4 regions of the Pectobacterium versatile genome follow, and region 2 is predicted to be linked to each of the others. Evidence: predicted binding sites of a transcription regulator. Region 2 holds the regulator's gene; each other region holds the start of a gene.
What was found. The regulator CRP, encoded in region 2, controls carbon source genes, mostly activating them, when cyclic AMP is high. The targets are predictions, from matches to a motif close to ATGTGANNNNNNTCACAT.
Positions count from the first base shown of each region.

Region 1: EIP93_RS02615 (NupC/NupG family nucleoside CNT transporter) is a predicted target of CRP. The motif match lies at 2,517-2,534, and genes of this name have one in related genera.
Region 3: EIP93_RS15285 (YfcZ/YiiS family protein) is a predicted target of CRP. The motif match lies at 1,403-1,420, and genes of this name have one in related genera.
Region 4: EIP93_RS00490 (PTS mannitol transporter subunit IICBA) is a predicted target of CRP. The motif match lies at 1,165-1,182, and genes of this name have one in related genera.

Region 1 covers NZ_CP034276.1:566,483-570,142, reverse strand. Annotated here, with positions in the region: gene EIP93_RS02625 (TonB-dependent receptor domain-containing protein) at 1-162, shown strand, start outside; gene EIP93_RS02620 (4'-phosphopantetheinyl transferase family protein) at 211-927, opposite strand; gene EIP93_RS02615 (NupC/NupG family nucleoside CNT transporter) at 1,078-2,355, opposite strand; gene EIP93_RS02610 (TatD family hydrolase) at 2,672-3,469, opposite strand; gene EIP93_RS02605 (CsbD family protein) at 3,584-3,660, opposite strand, start outside.
Region 2 covers NZ_CP034276.1:4,455,400-4,459,059, forward strand. Annotated here, with positions in the region: gene EIP93_RS20215 (hydrolase) at 1-264, shown strand, start outside; gene EIP93_RS20220 (YheU family protein) at 261-497, shown strand; gene EIP93_RS20225 (phosphoribulokinase) at 623-1,492, shown strand; gene EIP93_RS20230 (OsmC family protein) at 1,532-1,939, opposite strand; gene crp (cAMP-activated global transcriptional regulator CRP) at 2,313-2,945, shown strand; gene argD (bifunctional acetylornithine/succinyldiaminopimelate transaminase) at 3,088-3,660, opposite strand, start outside.
Region 3 covers NZ_CP034276.1:3,369,033-3,372,692, reverse strand. Annotated here, with positions in the region: gene fadL (long-chain fatty acid transporter FadL) at 1-1,155, opposite strand, end outside; gene EIP93_RS15285 (YfcZ/YiiS family protein) at 1,537-1,833, shown strand; gene EIP93_RS15280 (methionine ABC transporter ATP-binding protein) at 2,097-3,122, shown strand; gene EIP93_RS15275 (methionine ABC transporter permease) at 3,112-3,660, shown strand, end outside.
Region 4 covers NZ_CP034276.1:112,697-116,356, forward strand. Annotated here, with positions in the region: gene EIP93_RS00485 (DUF3053 domain-containing protein) at 208-912, shown strand; gene EIP93_RS00490 (PTS mannitol transporter subunit IICBA) at 1,350-3,257, shown strand; gene EIP93_RS00495 (mannitol-1-phosphate 5-dehydrogenase) at 3,319-3,660, shown strand, end outside.

The sequences.
Region 1 (3,660 bases), 1.1 Mb from region 2:
AATACCGTAGATATCGGTGCGACCTACACGCCGGTTAAAAACGTGGACCTGAAACTGGGCGTCACTAACCTGACCAACGAAAAGCGGGACTACGTTGCTACCGATATCGACTACTTCCTGTCTGGACGTACGGTGTACGGTGGTGTGAGCTATAAGTTCTGATGCCGATAAATTCTGCTTAATGACTCTAGCCCGCTAACGCGGGCTTTTTTAGCAGCAGAGAAAGGTGGTGACGTCGTACTCTCTTAACAGATACGCACCTTTAAAACGGCGTCCGGCATAAAACGTTGGCGTCAGATCGGTCAGCAGTTCCAGTTCGAACTCGCGTTTGGTGATGTCCAGCGCCACTAGCCGGGCATCCAGAAAATCGAAATAGTGCCTAACCTGCGGGTAAAGCGCCTTGAACAGGCTCTCTTTCGCCGAGAAGCTGATCGTCAGCAAGCAGCTAAATGCCTCATCTCGCTCCTGAAACCACTGGAACTCTTCATCGCCAATGATGCCGGGCCACAGCGACTGCGCACGCTCGTCGGACATAAATCCTTCGATATCCACACCCACGCACGATAGCGCATCGCTACGTAAATGAGCGGCGCAGAGTACGCTGTCTTTGTTATGGCTCAGCGAACCAGCAATATTTCCTGGCCACTGCGGCGAGCGGTCTTCTCCGCTATGCAGAACAAAACCAGGGTGATCCAGCTTGTTCAACACATGTTTGGCAACACAACGCCCAGCCAAAAATTCGGCACGTCGTTTCGGTACGGCGCGCTCTAGCGCGTCAGAAAAAGGAATGTTCGCCTCGGCAAAAAGCGCGTCGTCGTAGGCAGACAAATGGAAATGGCAGCGTGCAGTAATACCTGGGTAGGCGGCACCGTCCGTTGCCCGTGGAAAAGTAATCCATTCAACATCATCAATAAAAGCAGAAAGCATGTTGCTCCACTCAGGCAAGCATATCGCACCCGCATTCGGTAAATGCTGCATAGGCCACGTTTAAACCCTGAAAAACATAGGGGGATTAAACGAACAATGGGCGACTTTCGCCGCCCATCATCTCGCTACTGCAAGAATGCCTGGTTACATTTACAGGGCCAGGAAGAACCCTGCGATGCAGGCGCTCATCAGGTTAGAAAGCGTACCTGCCGCAACCGCTTTCAAACCAAAGCGGGCAATATCCTGGCGCCGAGTCGGTGCCATACTGCCCAAACCTCCAATAAGGATAGCAATAGACGAAAGGTTAGCAAAGCCGCACAGCGCGAACGAAATCACAGCTTTGGTATGATCCGACAGAACCTGCAAACCTGCAGCCTGCACCACGTCATCCGCTTTCAGATATTCACTGAAATTCATGTAAGCGACGAACTCGTTGACGATCAGCTTCTGCCCAATGAACGAGCCCGCAACGCTTGCTTCACTCCACGGAATACCAATCAGGAACGCAACAGGCGCAAAGCACCAGCCCAGAATCAGTTCCAGTGACAGCTGCGGGTAGTCAAACCAGCCACCAATGCCGCCCAGAATGCCGTTCAACACGGCGATCAACGCGATAAACGCCAGCAGCATCGCGCCCACATTCAGCGCCAGCTGCATACCAGACGCCGCACCGCTTGCCGCGGCATCAATGACGTTAGCCGGGCGATCGTCTTCATCGACAAAGCCAACCATCTCATCGTGGTCGTGCGTTTTTTCCGTTTCCGGCACCATCAGTTTCGCGAACAGTAACCCGCCCGGTGCAGCCATGAAGGATGCCGCAATCAGGTATTCCAACGGCACGCCCATCTGGGCATAGCCCGCCATCACCGCACCTGCAATCGAGGCCAACCCGCCACACATCACCGCAAACAGTTCTGACTGCGTCATGTTGGCAATATACGGACGAACCACCAGCGGCGCTTCCGTTTGGCCGACAAAGATATTGGCCGTCGCAGAAAGGGATTCGGTACGGGAGGTTCCCAACAGTTTCTGCAACCCGCCACCGAGTATCTTGATGACTATCTGCATAATGCCCATGTAGTACAACACGGCGATAAGGGAAGAGAAAAAGACGATAATCGGCAATACGCGGAGTGCGAAAACAAATCCACCACCGCCAAATACTTCGAACATTTTGTCGGATACCAGACCGCCAAACATGAACGAAACGCCTTGATTTCCGTAGGCGATAACGTTTGCTACACCGCCCGTCAAACCTTCCAGAATCTTGCGGCCTACTGGTACATACAGCACCAGCGCACCAATACCGATCTGAAGAATGAAAGCACCAGCTACGGTGCGCAATCTGATAGCTTTACGGTTATTGGACAGCATAACCGCGCACAGTATCAGAACAATCATGCCGACGAGACTCATAACGAGTTGCATGTGCAGTTCCCTATAACGCGTGAAAAAAGTGAGAGCATAATAAAAATCGTTTCGCCAGAACGGTAAGCACGCGCTGGCGAGCCGATTATAAAGACAGGCTCGTGAAGGTCGCTAATTTATGTCACAAATACATACAACATCGAACAGTCAAAAACACTGAAAAGTGATCTTCATCACAATTTTATGGTTGGTATATGAAATCGAAATGACTGTTCTGTCTGCTGTTGCACAGAAATAAGCGAAAAGCGGAAGCAAAGATTCTTCCACTTGGGGGAATGGCAGTGGTGTAACGGGTAGCGTCGTAACACTCTCGGCGTTACGTTGGAGTAAGCCGTCCAAACAGCCTGAACGAATTCTGCAACAGCGCCTCGGCAATCTCTTCAGGCGATTCTGTACGTAACTCACACAGCGTTTGAAACGCGCACGAAATACGCTCGGGCCGATTGGGTTGTCCCTGATAGCCACTCATCGGCATGTCGGGGGCATCAGTTTCCAGCAGCAGCCGATCTAACGGCAGTTGTGCGATCGCCTGACGCGTTTTATTCGCTCTGTCATAGGTAATGGTTCCCCCTACGCCGATGTAATAGCCCAGCCGGATAAAGGCCTGCGCCTGTGCCAGGCTGCCTGCAAACCCGTGAACCACGCCAGTACGCGGCACGTCGATACGGCGGAGTAATTGCGCCAGCCTGTCGTGACTGCGTCGCGAGTGCAGGATCGTCGGGAGATCGTATTTTTTCGCCAGCCGAAGCTGAGCCTCAAGGAAGGTAAGCTGCCGCTCAAACTGCGGTTCTGGCATATAGAGGTCCAGCCCAATCTCCCCCACCGCCACCAGCTTTACAGGTAGCTGGCACAGTTCCTCTTCCAGACGGAGCAGGTCGCTTTCCTGATGTTCTGCGATATAAAGCGGGTGAAGGCCCAGTGCGGCATAAAGCGGAGAGTAGGTGCGGGAGAGCGTCAACACGCGTTCAAAATGCTGAGAAGCCACAGCCGGAATAATGATGCGCTCAACGCCAGCGTCTTGCGCCAGCCGCAAGCTTTCCGGTGCATCATCATAGAATAGGGGAAAATCAAAATGACAGTGGGTATCGATAAAGCGGTGTTGTTCAGAAAGCACGTTGCTTCTCTCCGTCAAAATTAGGCCCGTCAAGACGAGGCGACCTAATCTACGCCCAAGAACTATCCTGCCAAAGCCTCATGGCAGAATCGGACTTGTCGTTACGGTGAGGCCTCAGTGTAACGTGGTTTTTTCTGAGGATACCTCTTCGTGCGCTTTTCCGTAACCCTCTTGCAAGACGCCGGACAGGT
Region 2 (3,660 bases):
GCGAAGGACGATCCCTTCATGACGTCGGAGGTGATTCCCGATCTGTCGCAGTTACCGTCTAATATTGAGTATCAGCTGACGGAACATGGTGGGCATGTCGGCTTCGTCGGTGGAACGTTGCTGAAACCGGAAATGTGGCTGGAACAGCGCATTCCCAATTGGCTTAGCCCATTTTTGGACCATGCCACCGATTCTTTTTCTTCGGGATCTTTTCATTCAGGAACTTTTTATTCAGGAACTTTTTATTCAGGAGGAATGGCGTGATTATTCCCTGGCAACAGCTCGATCCAGAAACACTAGATAGCATCATTGAATCTTTCGTCCTGCGGGAAGGCACCGATTACGGCGAACAGGAGCGATCGCTGGCGCAGAAAGTGGAAGATATCCGCAGCCAGCTCCAATCTGGCGAGGTGGTATTGGTGTGGTCTGAGTTACATGAAACGCTCAATATCATGCCCCGCAACCAGCTCAATGCCGGAGGACATGCCCCTTATTGAGCATGGCGAAAGTCGTGAAAGAACGCGCCAAACATGCTAACAATGATAACTAATTACGTCTTTTTTGAGGATACGCGCAGGCCTTCGGTCTATGCGAACCTCGCGATCACGGAGTCACGCGCCTTATGTCACATCAGCATCCGATTATTGCGGTTACCGGCTCCAGCGGAGCGGGAACCACAACAACCAGTCTGGCCTTCCGTAAGATTTTCCAGCAGTTTGATCTGCGTGCAGCCCAGTTGGAAGGCGATAGCTTTCACCGCTATACCCGCCCGGAAATGGATATGGCGATTCGTAAAGCGCGTGATTCAGGACGCCACATCAGCTATTTCGGCCCGGAAGCGAATGATTTCAGCCTGCTAGAACAGTCGTTTATCGAATATGGCCTGCACGGGCGCGGCCAGACGCGCAAATATCTGCATACCTACGATGAAGCGATTCCCTATAATCAGGTTCCTGGGACGTTCACACCGTGGGAGCCGATGCCGGAACCCACCGACATTCTGTTCTATGAAGGGCTGCACGGCGGCGTGGTCACCGAGCAAAACGACGTGGCACAGCATGTCGATTTGCTCGTCGGCGTGGTGCCAATCGTCAACCTGGAATGGATCCAAAAGCTGATTCGTGACGTCAATGAGCGCGGCCATTCGCGTGAAGCGGTGATGGATTCCGTCGTCCGCTCGATGGAAGACTACATCACCTACATAACGCCGCAGTTCTCTCGCACACACATCAACTTCCAGCGCGTGCCTACCGTGGACACCTCCAACCCGTTCGCCGCCAAGTCGATTCCCTCACTGGACGAAAGCTTCGTCGTGATTCACTTTCAGGGATTGGATAATATTGATTATCCCTATCTGCTCGCCATGTTGCAGGGTTCATTTATCTCCCATATCAACACGCTGGTCGTTCCCGGCGGGAAGATGGGGTTGGCGATGGAATTAATCATGGCACCGCTGGTGCAGCGGTTAATCGAAGGGAAAACGATCGAATAAGCTAAACGGGCACGGCAGCGTCGTGCCCAGAGAAAGAAATTACTCCAGCACCCTAACTTCGTGGCTGTGCGTCACCTCAACGGCTTTGCCCAGCATCAGTGCCACAGAACAGTACTTTTCCGCCGACAGGGCGACAGCTCGCTCAACAACTTTGTCAGTCAGTCCTTTTCCCGTCACGATAAAATGCAGATTGATGTGGGTAAATAAACGCGGCGCGTCAGACCGACGCTCTGACGTTAATTTCACCTCACAATCCGCCACATCGTTGCGACCTTTTTGCAGAATCGACACCACGTCAATCGCGCTGCATCCTCCTACGGACATCAATACCATTTCCATCGGACTGGGCGCTTTATCGCCAGAATTGCCGTCCATCAATATCTGATGCCCTGATGCGGATTCGCCCAAAAACGTTAAGCCTTCAACCCATTTTACCCGAGCCTGCATGATGCCTCTCCACTAAAAATTTTTTGAAAATTTATATCGTTACTGTACAAAAACCAGCGTTAATCAGAGCTTTGTCATGCTGAAGCGAGACAACACAAGACACATCCTTAAAGCTGTGTTAAAACGAAAATAGAATAGACCTTTTCTGGACAAACCCAGAAACGAAGAAGATGATTACGTGGCCAGATATACCCAGCCACGTTTACGATGCGGCAAGGCAGCAACCGGAAAATCAAGGGTACAGTGGTTCCAGTATATTCCCTGACGTCATTCTGCCTAGACTGAATTTTATTTTTTAGCAGTTAAACACGCCGTACAGGGAACTCTGACCCCTGTAATTTGCGCAGTGAATTACAACAGAGGATGATAGCGAATGGTTCTCGGCAAACCGCAAACAGACCCAACTCTCGAATGGTTCCTTTCCCATTGTCATATTCACAAGTATCCATCGAAGAGCACGCTGATTCACCAAGGTGAAAAAGCAGAAACGCTTTACTACATCGTGAAAGGCTCTGTCGCAGTGCTAATCAAAGATGAAGAAGGCAAGGAAATGATCCTCTCCTACCTCAATCAGGGCGATTTTATCGGCGAGCTCGGCCTGTTTGAAGAAGGTCAGGAACGCAGTGCCTGGGTTCGGGCAAAAACCGCTTGTGAAGTGGCTGAAATTTCCTATAAAAAATTCCGCCAGCTCATCCAGGTTAACCCGGATATTCTCATGCGTCTGTCTGCGCAAATGGCAAGCAGACTTCAGGTTACCTCTGAGAAAGTCGGCAACCTCGCCTTCCTTGATGTGACCGGCCGTATTGCCCAAACCCTACTCAACCTGGCCAAACAACCTGATGCCATGACGCATCCAGATGGCATGCAAATTAAAATTACCCGTCAGGAAATTGGGCAAATCGTTGGCTGCTCGCGTGAAACCGTGGGCCGCATTCTGAAAATGTTAGAAGACCAGAACCTGATCTCTGCACACGGTAAAACGATTGTCGTTTACGGCACTCGCTAAACCCCTGTCGCTGTACCCTACCAATAAAAAAGCGTGAAGCCTCGGCCTCACGCTTTTTTTATGGCGAGCTTCCTGCTCGCCACCCTTCGGGCCGTTGCTAACGCAACGTTGAAAAACGTTCCCTACGTTTTTTTATGTCTAATCAGTTTGCTGCGTTAACGACCTGCGCGACGGCTTTGGCGAACTTCGCCATCCCCTGCGCAATATCGTCTTCATCAATGATCAAAGACGGTACAAAGCGGATCACGTTAGGCCCAGCCATCAGTACCATAAGCCCCTGAGCCGTTGCGGCAGCCAGGAACTCGCCCGCGCGACCGTGCCATTGCGGTTTCAGTTCTGCACCCAGCAGCAGCCCCATACCGCGAACCTGTTCGAATACACCGTACTGCTGATTGATTTTCTCAAGCTCACTGACAAAGCGATCGTGACGATCCGCCACGCCCGACAACACGTCCGGCGTGTTAATGATATCCAGCGCGGCTTCCGCCACCGCACAGGCCAACGGGTTGCCGCCATAGGTCGTGCCGTGTACCCCAACCGTCATGGCTGATGCGATCTCTTCCGTCGTCAGCATCGCGCTAATCGGGAACCCGCCGCCCAATGCTTTAGCCGTTGTGAGAATATCCGGCGTAATACCGTAGTGCATGTAGCTGAATAATTTACCGGTACGCCCCATCCCACTCTGCACTTCATCAAATACCAGCAGCGCTTTGTG
Region 3 (3,660 bases), 1.1 Mb from region 2:
CGCATCTTTATTGAAGGCATAGGTCGTGCCCGCGCTTAACCAGAAACGGTCCTGATCGGGGATAGAGATCGAACGTTTGTCGGCAGGTACTGGGCTGTCATCAAACGCGATACCGCTACGGAACGTCCAGTTATCGTCATAATAGTAGGTGGTACCGAGTGCGATACGGTAGGCATCACGGAAGCCTTCCTCTTTCTGGAACAGCGTGTTACCACTGTTACCTGTCGCTTTCAGCTCCTGGAAATGGCTCCAACTGGTGTAGGTCAGGCTGTAGTGAACCGCCCATTTCGGCGCTACACGGTGGTAGGCAGACGCTTCCCACATTTCTGGCAGATTGAGTGTTAATTGACCTGGTACTGTTGCGCCATTGAGGGCACCAGGTCCAGCGGACCGTTGGTTACTGTAATCGCCATTGAAATCGATATCGACTTTGGAACGATAGGTCAGGCCGACGCGGTTGTTTTCATCGATTTCGTACAGGATGCCGGCATTCCAACCGTAGCCCCATTCTTTGCCTTCCAGACGAGCCATCTCTGAAGACGGACCAGCAACGGCACCCTGAGCGCCACCCACACCGGCAGGGACATTAGCCAGTTCACCAGCGCGCCGAATAAATTTGGCATCGGCATAAACGGCGTTAACCCCTAAACCAAAACTGAAATGTTGGTTCAGGCGATACGCGGCGCTCAGGTTCAGGTTTGACGTCAACAGGTCGGTTTCTCCGCCGATAGAACCTGCTGCATAGTTATCATTAAATTTAGTTGCCAGACCATAGTTAGTGGTGGCGGAAGCACCAACCGCCCACTGTTCATTCAGCGGCATGATGAAATGCAGGTTCGGTACCCAGGCGTGTGGCGCGATATTTTTGGCGCTGGTATCTTGCCCAGTCAGGGAGTTTTTCCCCTGAACATCGATATCTGGGTTGATATAGGTGACGCCACCGGAGAATGACGGGCGGTCAAACATGGTCATGGTCGCTGGGTTACGGCTACCTGAGGTCGCATTATCGGCTACGGCACCTTCACCAGAAAACGCGCGTCCCAGACCAGATGATGAGTATTCATTTAGCTGGAAACCAGCTGCGGACACATTTGCTGAAAACAGGGCCACCGCAACAGCAATTGTGGATTGTTTGAACAGGTTTTTCTGGTTCATGACCAAAACCTCTTTATATGCTTGTTATTTAACGTTGTTACACGAGGTAACAAGGGACGCGCATTGTAGGGGGCGCACTCAGCCTGACAAATCAGACCAGTTGCCAAAGTATAAGTTGGGAATACAATAATGTTGCGTTTGTGTATTCGAAATATTTCCAGAATGATGCGAAATTTAGATCTGCTTAACGTTTTGGTTAATTTGTGTGAAGAGATATGACTCGATTTTACGGCCGCATAACACCGTAATGTGATTGATATCACTAAAATTACTGGTCAGCATGAAGTGCTGGTACTGCTTCGGGATGAGGGAGTAAAATGTAAGGAAGATAAAAATATTTGAACTGGATCATAATCTCCCGCGTTTTAAGAGGAAAGTAGCATGACGAACGTAATCAACAAATGCAGTGCTGAAGAAACCGCAGCCTGCTGCTGTGTCGATGTCGGCACAATCATGGATAACACGGATTGCACGGCGTCTTACAGCAATGTTTTCGGCGGTCGTTCTGAGGCGGAAGCGGCACTGGCCGCGCTGACGGAAAAAGCGCGTGCGGTAGAGTCTGACCCTTGCGAAATCACCAGCACGCTGGAAGATGTAGACGGCGGCGTGAAACTGGATATTGATTTCACATTCAGCTGCCAGGCCGAAACGATGATTTTCCAGCTCGGCCTGCGTTAAGTATTCCTCTGGCAGGCATGGCCTTATCGCCTAGTCTGCCAGACCTTTTTTGCTTCTCCCTGCTGTTTCTCTCTTCTCCCTTGCATGCTGAATTGATGTTGTCCAACACGATAACGTGTGGCGCTGAAATTCATCCTTTCTTTCCCCTTCTGCCACGTCTTTAGCTAACAATCGCAATTGGATAGCATTTTTTGTTTCTGGTAGATAACTCTGTGATTCTATTTAATTTCAGTATTATTTTTTACATCAAGTAGAGTCCTGTTTTGATCAGTTTTGAGCACGTTAGTAAATCGTTTACGACACAGGGTAAAACGCTTTATGCGGTGAAAGATGTCACGCTGGATATCGATAAAGGGGAGATATTCGGCATCATCGGGTTCAGCGGGGCGGGGAAAAGCACGCTGTTGCGTCTGGTTAATTTGCTGGAACAGCCAACGGAAGGAAAAGTGACGGTTAACCAGCAGGATATTACCGCGCTTTCTGCAGAAGCGCTGCGCCAACTCCGGCGGCGCATCGGCATGGTCTTTCAAACGTTCAATTTATTTCAGTCGCGAACGGTGGCGGGAAATGTTGCCTGGCCGCTGCGTTTGGCTCGAATGGATCGTCAGCAGATACAGCAACGTGTTGATGAAGTGCTGCGCTTTGTCGGTCTGGAAGATAAGAAGGATCACTATCCCGAACAGCTTTCCGGGGGACAAAAGCAGCGCGTTGGCATTGCCAGAGCGCTAGTCAGTTCACCGGATATCCTGATTTGTGACGAGGCGACCTCGGCGCTGGATCCTGAAACCACGGAGGATATTCTTCAACTGCTGGAGAGTATCAATCGGCAATATAACATCACCATCTTGTTGATTACGCATGAGATGAATGTGATCCGTCGCATTTGCCACCGTGTCGCCGTTATGGAGCAAGGCCGCGTCATCGAACAGGGCCGCGTGGTCGATATCTTCACTCGCCCCGAGCATAAAACCACGCGCAACTTTGTGCGTTCTATTTTTAACGATCGTCTTCCTCCCCGGTTATTACAAACGCTGCAATCACGTCATTCTGGCGCGTTATACCAGCTCATTTTTCATGATGGTTCAACCAGCGTGCCGCTGCTGTCACAGACGGCACGCCTGCACCCGCTTATCGATTACAACATTATTTACGGCAACATCAGCGAGTTGCAGGGTGCACTGTTCGGTAGCCTTATTGTGGAATTTATTGGCCCGCCGGACAGCATTGCTGCCGTGCTGGAAACGCTGGCGCAAACGGTAGAAGTCAGGGAGGTGAGCGATGAAGGTTGATTGGACGACATTCTGGCAGACGCTGCTGGTTGCCACAGGTGAAACGCTGGCAATGGTGCTGGTGACGCTGTTGTTCGCCAGCGTGCTGGGTATTGGTCTGGGCCTGCTGCTGTTTCTGAGTCGCGCAGGTGGCTTGTTTGAGAATCGCGTGCTGTTTGTGTTGCTGAATCTGCTGATCAACATCGTGCGCCCCGTTCCCTTCATCATCTTTCTGGTCGCGGTCAGTCCGATGACGCGCATGGTTGTAGGCACCACCATCGGTATTGCCGCCGCCATTTTCCCCATGATTCTGGTTGCCGCCTGTGCGATTGCGAGGGTGGTGGAAAATAACCTGATGTCGGTCGATCCCGGCATGATTGAAGCCGCCCGCGCATTGGGAGCCACGCCTTTGCAAATCATTACCGGCGTGCTGATTCGGGAAGCGCTGGGCCCGCTGATTATGGGGCTGACATTTATTACCGTGGCGCTGGTCGATTTCTCTGCCGTTGCCGGAATGGTTGGCGGCGGCGGATTGGGGAATCTGGCGATGACCTACGGC
Region 4 (3,660 bases), 650 kb from region 2:
CCCTGTGGTCGCCCCGTGTATCTCGATGCTTAAACAATCGGTATTCGTTGTCAGAGCTGGCCTTTTTCTGCACAGCCAGCCTGATTCGACTATGCTTATGTCGTAGAAAATCTTGTCATGGAAAATCCGTCGCCAGCGTGTTTTTGTCTGAGTAAAGCACGGCTGGTGGGGCAGTAAGCATAACGGGAGTAGGGAATGAGAAGGCTGATGACGTACCGTTCACGCTGGCTGCTGCCAGTTCTGGTTATTTTAGTGGCATTGCAGTTGGCTGCCTGTGGTGACAGCGAAGCCGATCAGCGGAAGGCATTCGTTGCGTTCCTGCAAAGCGTACAGTCGCAGCAGGATGGGAAGCTGCCGACATTGACGGAAGAGCAGAAGAAGAATTTTGGCAATTTTGCCAACGATTACGCGATATTAACCACTTTTTCTCAGCAGTTTAATCAGGCGGTGTCCGGCAGTTTAACGCCGATGCTGGGGCAAATTTCCCGTATTCGCGTCCCTAAAGACTATCTGACACAGCGTGATGACCTTCGACAATCCATTGGGGCAATGAACCTGTTGAGCCAGCATGTGCAGGCGGCGAAAGTGCAGGCAGACAATGCCCATCGGACGTTAAAACAGCCTGAAGAAGTGCAAATACCCTATGAGCGTTTGTATGCACGCACGGTAATACAGCCCACCAACGCACTGTTACCCACCATTCCGAATGCGATTGCCTTCGCACAAAGCCTGATCCAGATCGGCGATTTCCTTCAGGCTCAGGGCGATCAAGCTGTGTTTAACGGCGCGTCTGTGCAATTCCGTACGCCGCAGCAGGTAGCGCAATATAACAGCATGGTCGCGGCGTTACCTCTGCAGCAGCAGAATGTAGTGAATGCGCTCAGAGGGATAAATGGTGTGAATTATCCCTAACAGAGTCCATGTTCCGACGCTTTAGCGATGCGATATGGCGGATAGGTATTCTGGATAAGATGAGTGTGGTAGGTGAGAGGGTAAAAATAAATTGTGACTAACATCACATAAATAAAACAAATACAGGTTGTTAAAGTGTGACTTAAATCACATATGAGGCACGGTGTTTGTCTAAAAATCTGTTTAGTTTTTCATTTTTAACGGTTTTTTGTGAATTAAATCACCTATTTGTATCGTTGATGTAGGGTGGTTGTGTGATTTTTGTCACGTTACCGCCATGGAGTTGCGGTATGAAAACAGCGTGTTAGAGTCCGCGCTGCATACAGTAATAATGACGGAAGTAGTCTTGTGGTAATCGGTGTTTTTATTGCCACGCCGTCTCACGATAATTACCACGCGCTCTTATTGTCAGCGCGTTTCAATAGGGGTGTGTTTTTATGCTTTCACCAGATATTAAGATCAAAGTGCAAAACTTTGGTCGCTTCCTCAGCAATATGGTGATGCCCAATATTGGCGCATTTATCGCCTGGGGTATTATTACCGCGCTGTTTATCCCTACCGGCTGGTTCCCCAATGAAACGTTGGCGAAGCTCGTCGGTCCGATGATTACGTATTTGCTGCCATTGCTGATTGGTTATACCGGTGGACGTCTGGTATTCGGTGAGCGTGGTGGTGTCGTGGGTGCCATTACGACGATGGGTGTGATCGTCGGGACTGATATCCCGATGTTCCTCGGCGCCATGATTGTGGGCCCGTTGGGCGGCTGGGCGATCAAGCGTTTTGACCACATGGTCGACGGTAAAATTAAAAGCGGCTTTGAAATGCTGGTCAACAACTTCTCTGCCGGTATTATCGGTATGTTGTTGGCAATCCTGTCATTTTTGGCAATTGGTCCGCTGGTTGAAGTCTTCTCTCAGGTGCTGGCTTCCGGCGTTAACCTGATGGTACAGAACAACCTGCTGCCGCTTACGTCCATCTTCGTTGAACCGGCGAAAATTCTGTTCCTGAACAACGCCATTAACCACGGTATCTTCTCACCGCTGGGCATTCAGCAGGCGACGGAAACCGGCAAATCTATTTTCTTCCTGATCGAAGCGAACCCAGGCCCAGGTATGGGCGTGCTGATGGCTTACATGTTCTTCGGTCGTGGTAACGCGAAAGAATCAGCACCAGGTGCGGCGATTATCCACTTCCTGGGCGGGATTCACGAAATCTACTTCCCTTATGTGCTGATGAATCCGCGTCTGATTATTGCGGTGATTCTGGGCGGGATGACTGGCGTGTTTACGCTGAGCGTACTGGGCGGCGGTTTGGTTTCTCCTGCGTCTCCAGGCTCCATTCTGGCGGTGTTGGCGATGACGCCAAAAGGTGCTTACTTCGCTAACCTTGCGGCCATTGCAGCGGCTTTCGCGGTGTCCTTCATCGTGTCGGCGATTCTGCTGAAAAGCACCAAGCAAAAAGAAGAAGACCTGGGCGATGCAACGCGCCGCGTGCAGGAAATGAAAGCGTCTTCTAAAGGCACGGCGACTAACGTCGGTGTCAGCGGTGATATGAGTACCGTGCGTAAAATCATCGTAGCGTGTGACGCTGGAATGGGTTCCAGCGCGATGGGTGCGGGTGTGCTGCGTAAGAAAGTTCAGGATGCCGGGCTGACCAACATTTCGGTGACTAACAGCGCGATCAATAGTCTGCCGGACGATGTCGACCTGGTGATTACGCACCGCGATCTGACCGAACGTGCGATGCGTCATGCGCCGCAGGCACAGCACATTTCGCTGACTAACTTCCTTGATAGCGGTCTGTATAGCGATCTGGTGGCACGTCTTACCGCAGCACAGGGTGCCGTGAAGTCTGAAGCCGTTGCGACGCCAGCACCCGCTGTCGCCGACGCACAGACTAACCTGTTCCAACTGGGCGCAGGCAATGTGTTCCTGAATCAGCATGCGACAGACAAAGAGCAGGCAATCCGTTTCGCCGGTGAGCAACTGGTGAAAGGCGGTTATGTCGAGCCTGCGTATGTTGAAGCGATGCTGGAACGTGAAAAGCTGACTTCCACCTACCTGGGCGAATCGATTGCCGTGCCGCACGGTACGATTGAAGCGAAAGACCGCGTGCTGAAAACGGGCGTTGTCTTCTGCCAATATCCTGAAGGCGTTCGCTTTGGCGATGAAGAAGATGAGGTTGCGCGTCTGGTTATCGGTATTGCCGCTCGCAACAACGAACATATTCAGGTCATCACCAGTCTGACCAATGCGCTGGATGATGATGCCGTCATTGAACGTCTGGCACAGACCCAGGATGTTCAGGAAGTACTCGACTTACTCTCCGGTAAAAAGAGTGCCTAATTGATGTGGCTAGGGCCGCCTGCGGGCGGCCTCTTTTTATGTTTTTTTAAGGTTATGTCTCATGAAAGCATTACACTTTGGCGCGGGTAATATTGGCCGTGGGTTTATTGGGAAATTGTTGGCCGATGCCAACGTCGAACTGACATTCGCTGACGTCAATCAGCCGCTGTTGGATGCCCTGAACAGCCGCACAAGCTACACGGTGCGGATTGTCGGTGATAACACGCAGGTTGATACCGTCAGCAACGTGAGTGCCGTTCACAGCGGCAGCCAGGATGCCGTTGCGCTGATCGCTGTAGCCGATCTGGTGACGACCGCTGTGGGGCCGCAGATTCTGGAAAAAATCGCCGGAACTATCGCTCAGGGGCTGGTTAAGCGTCATAACGACGGCAATACCCGGCCG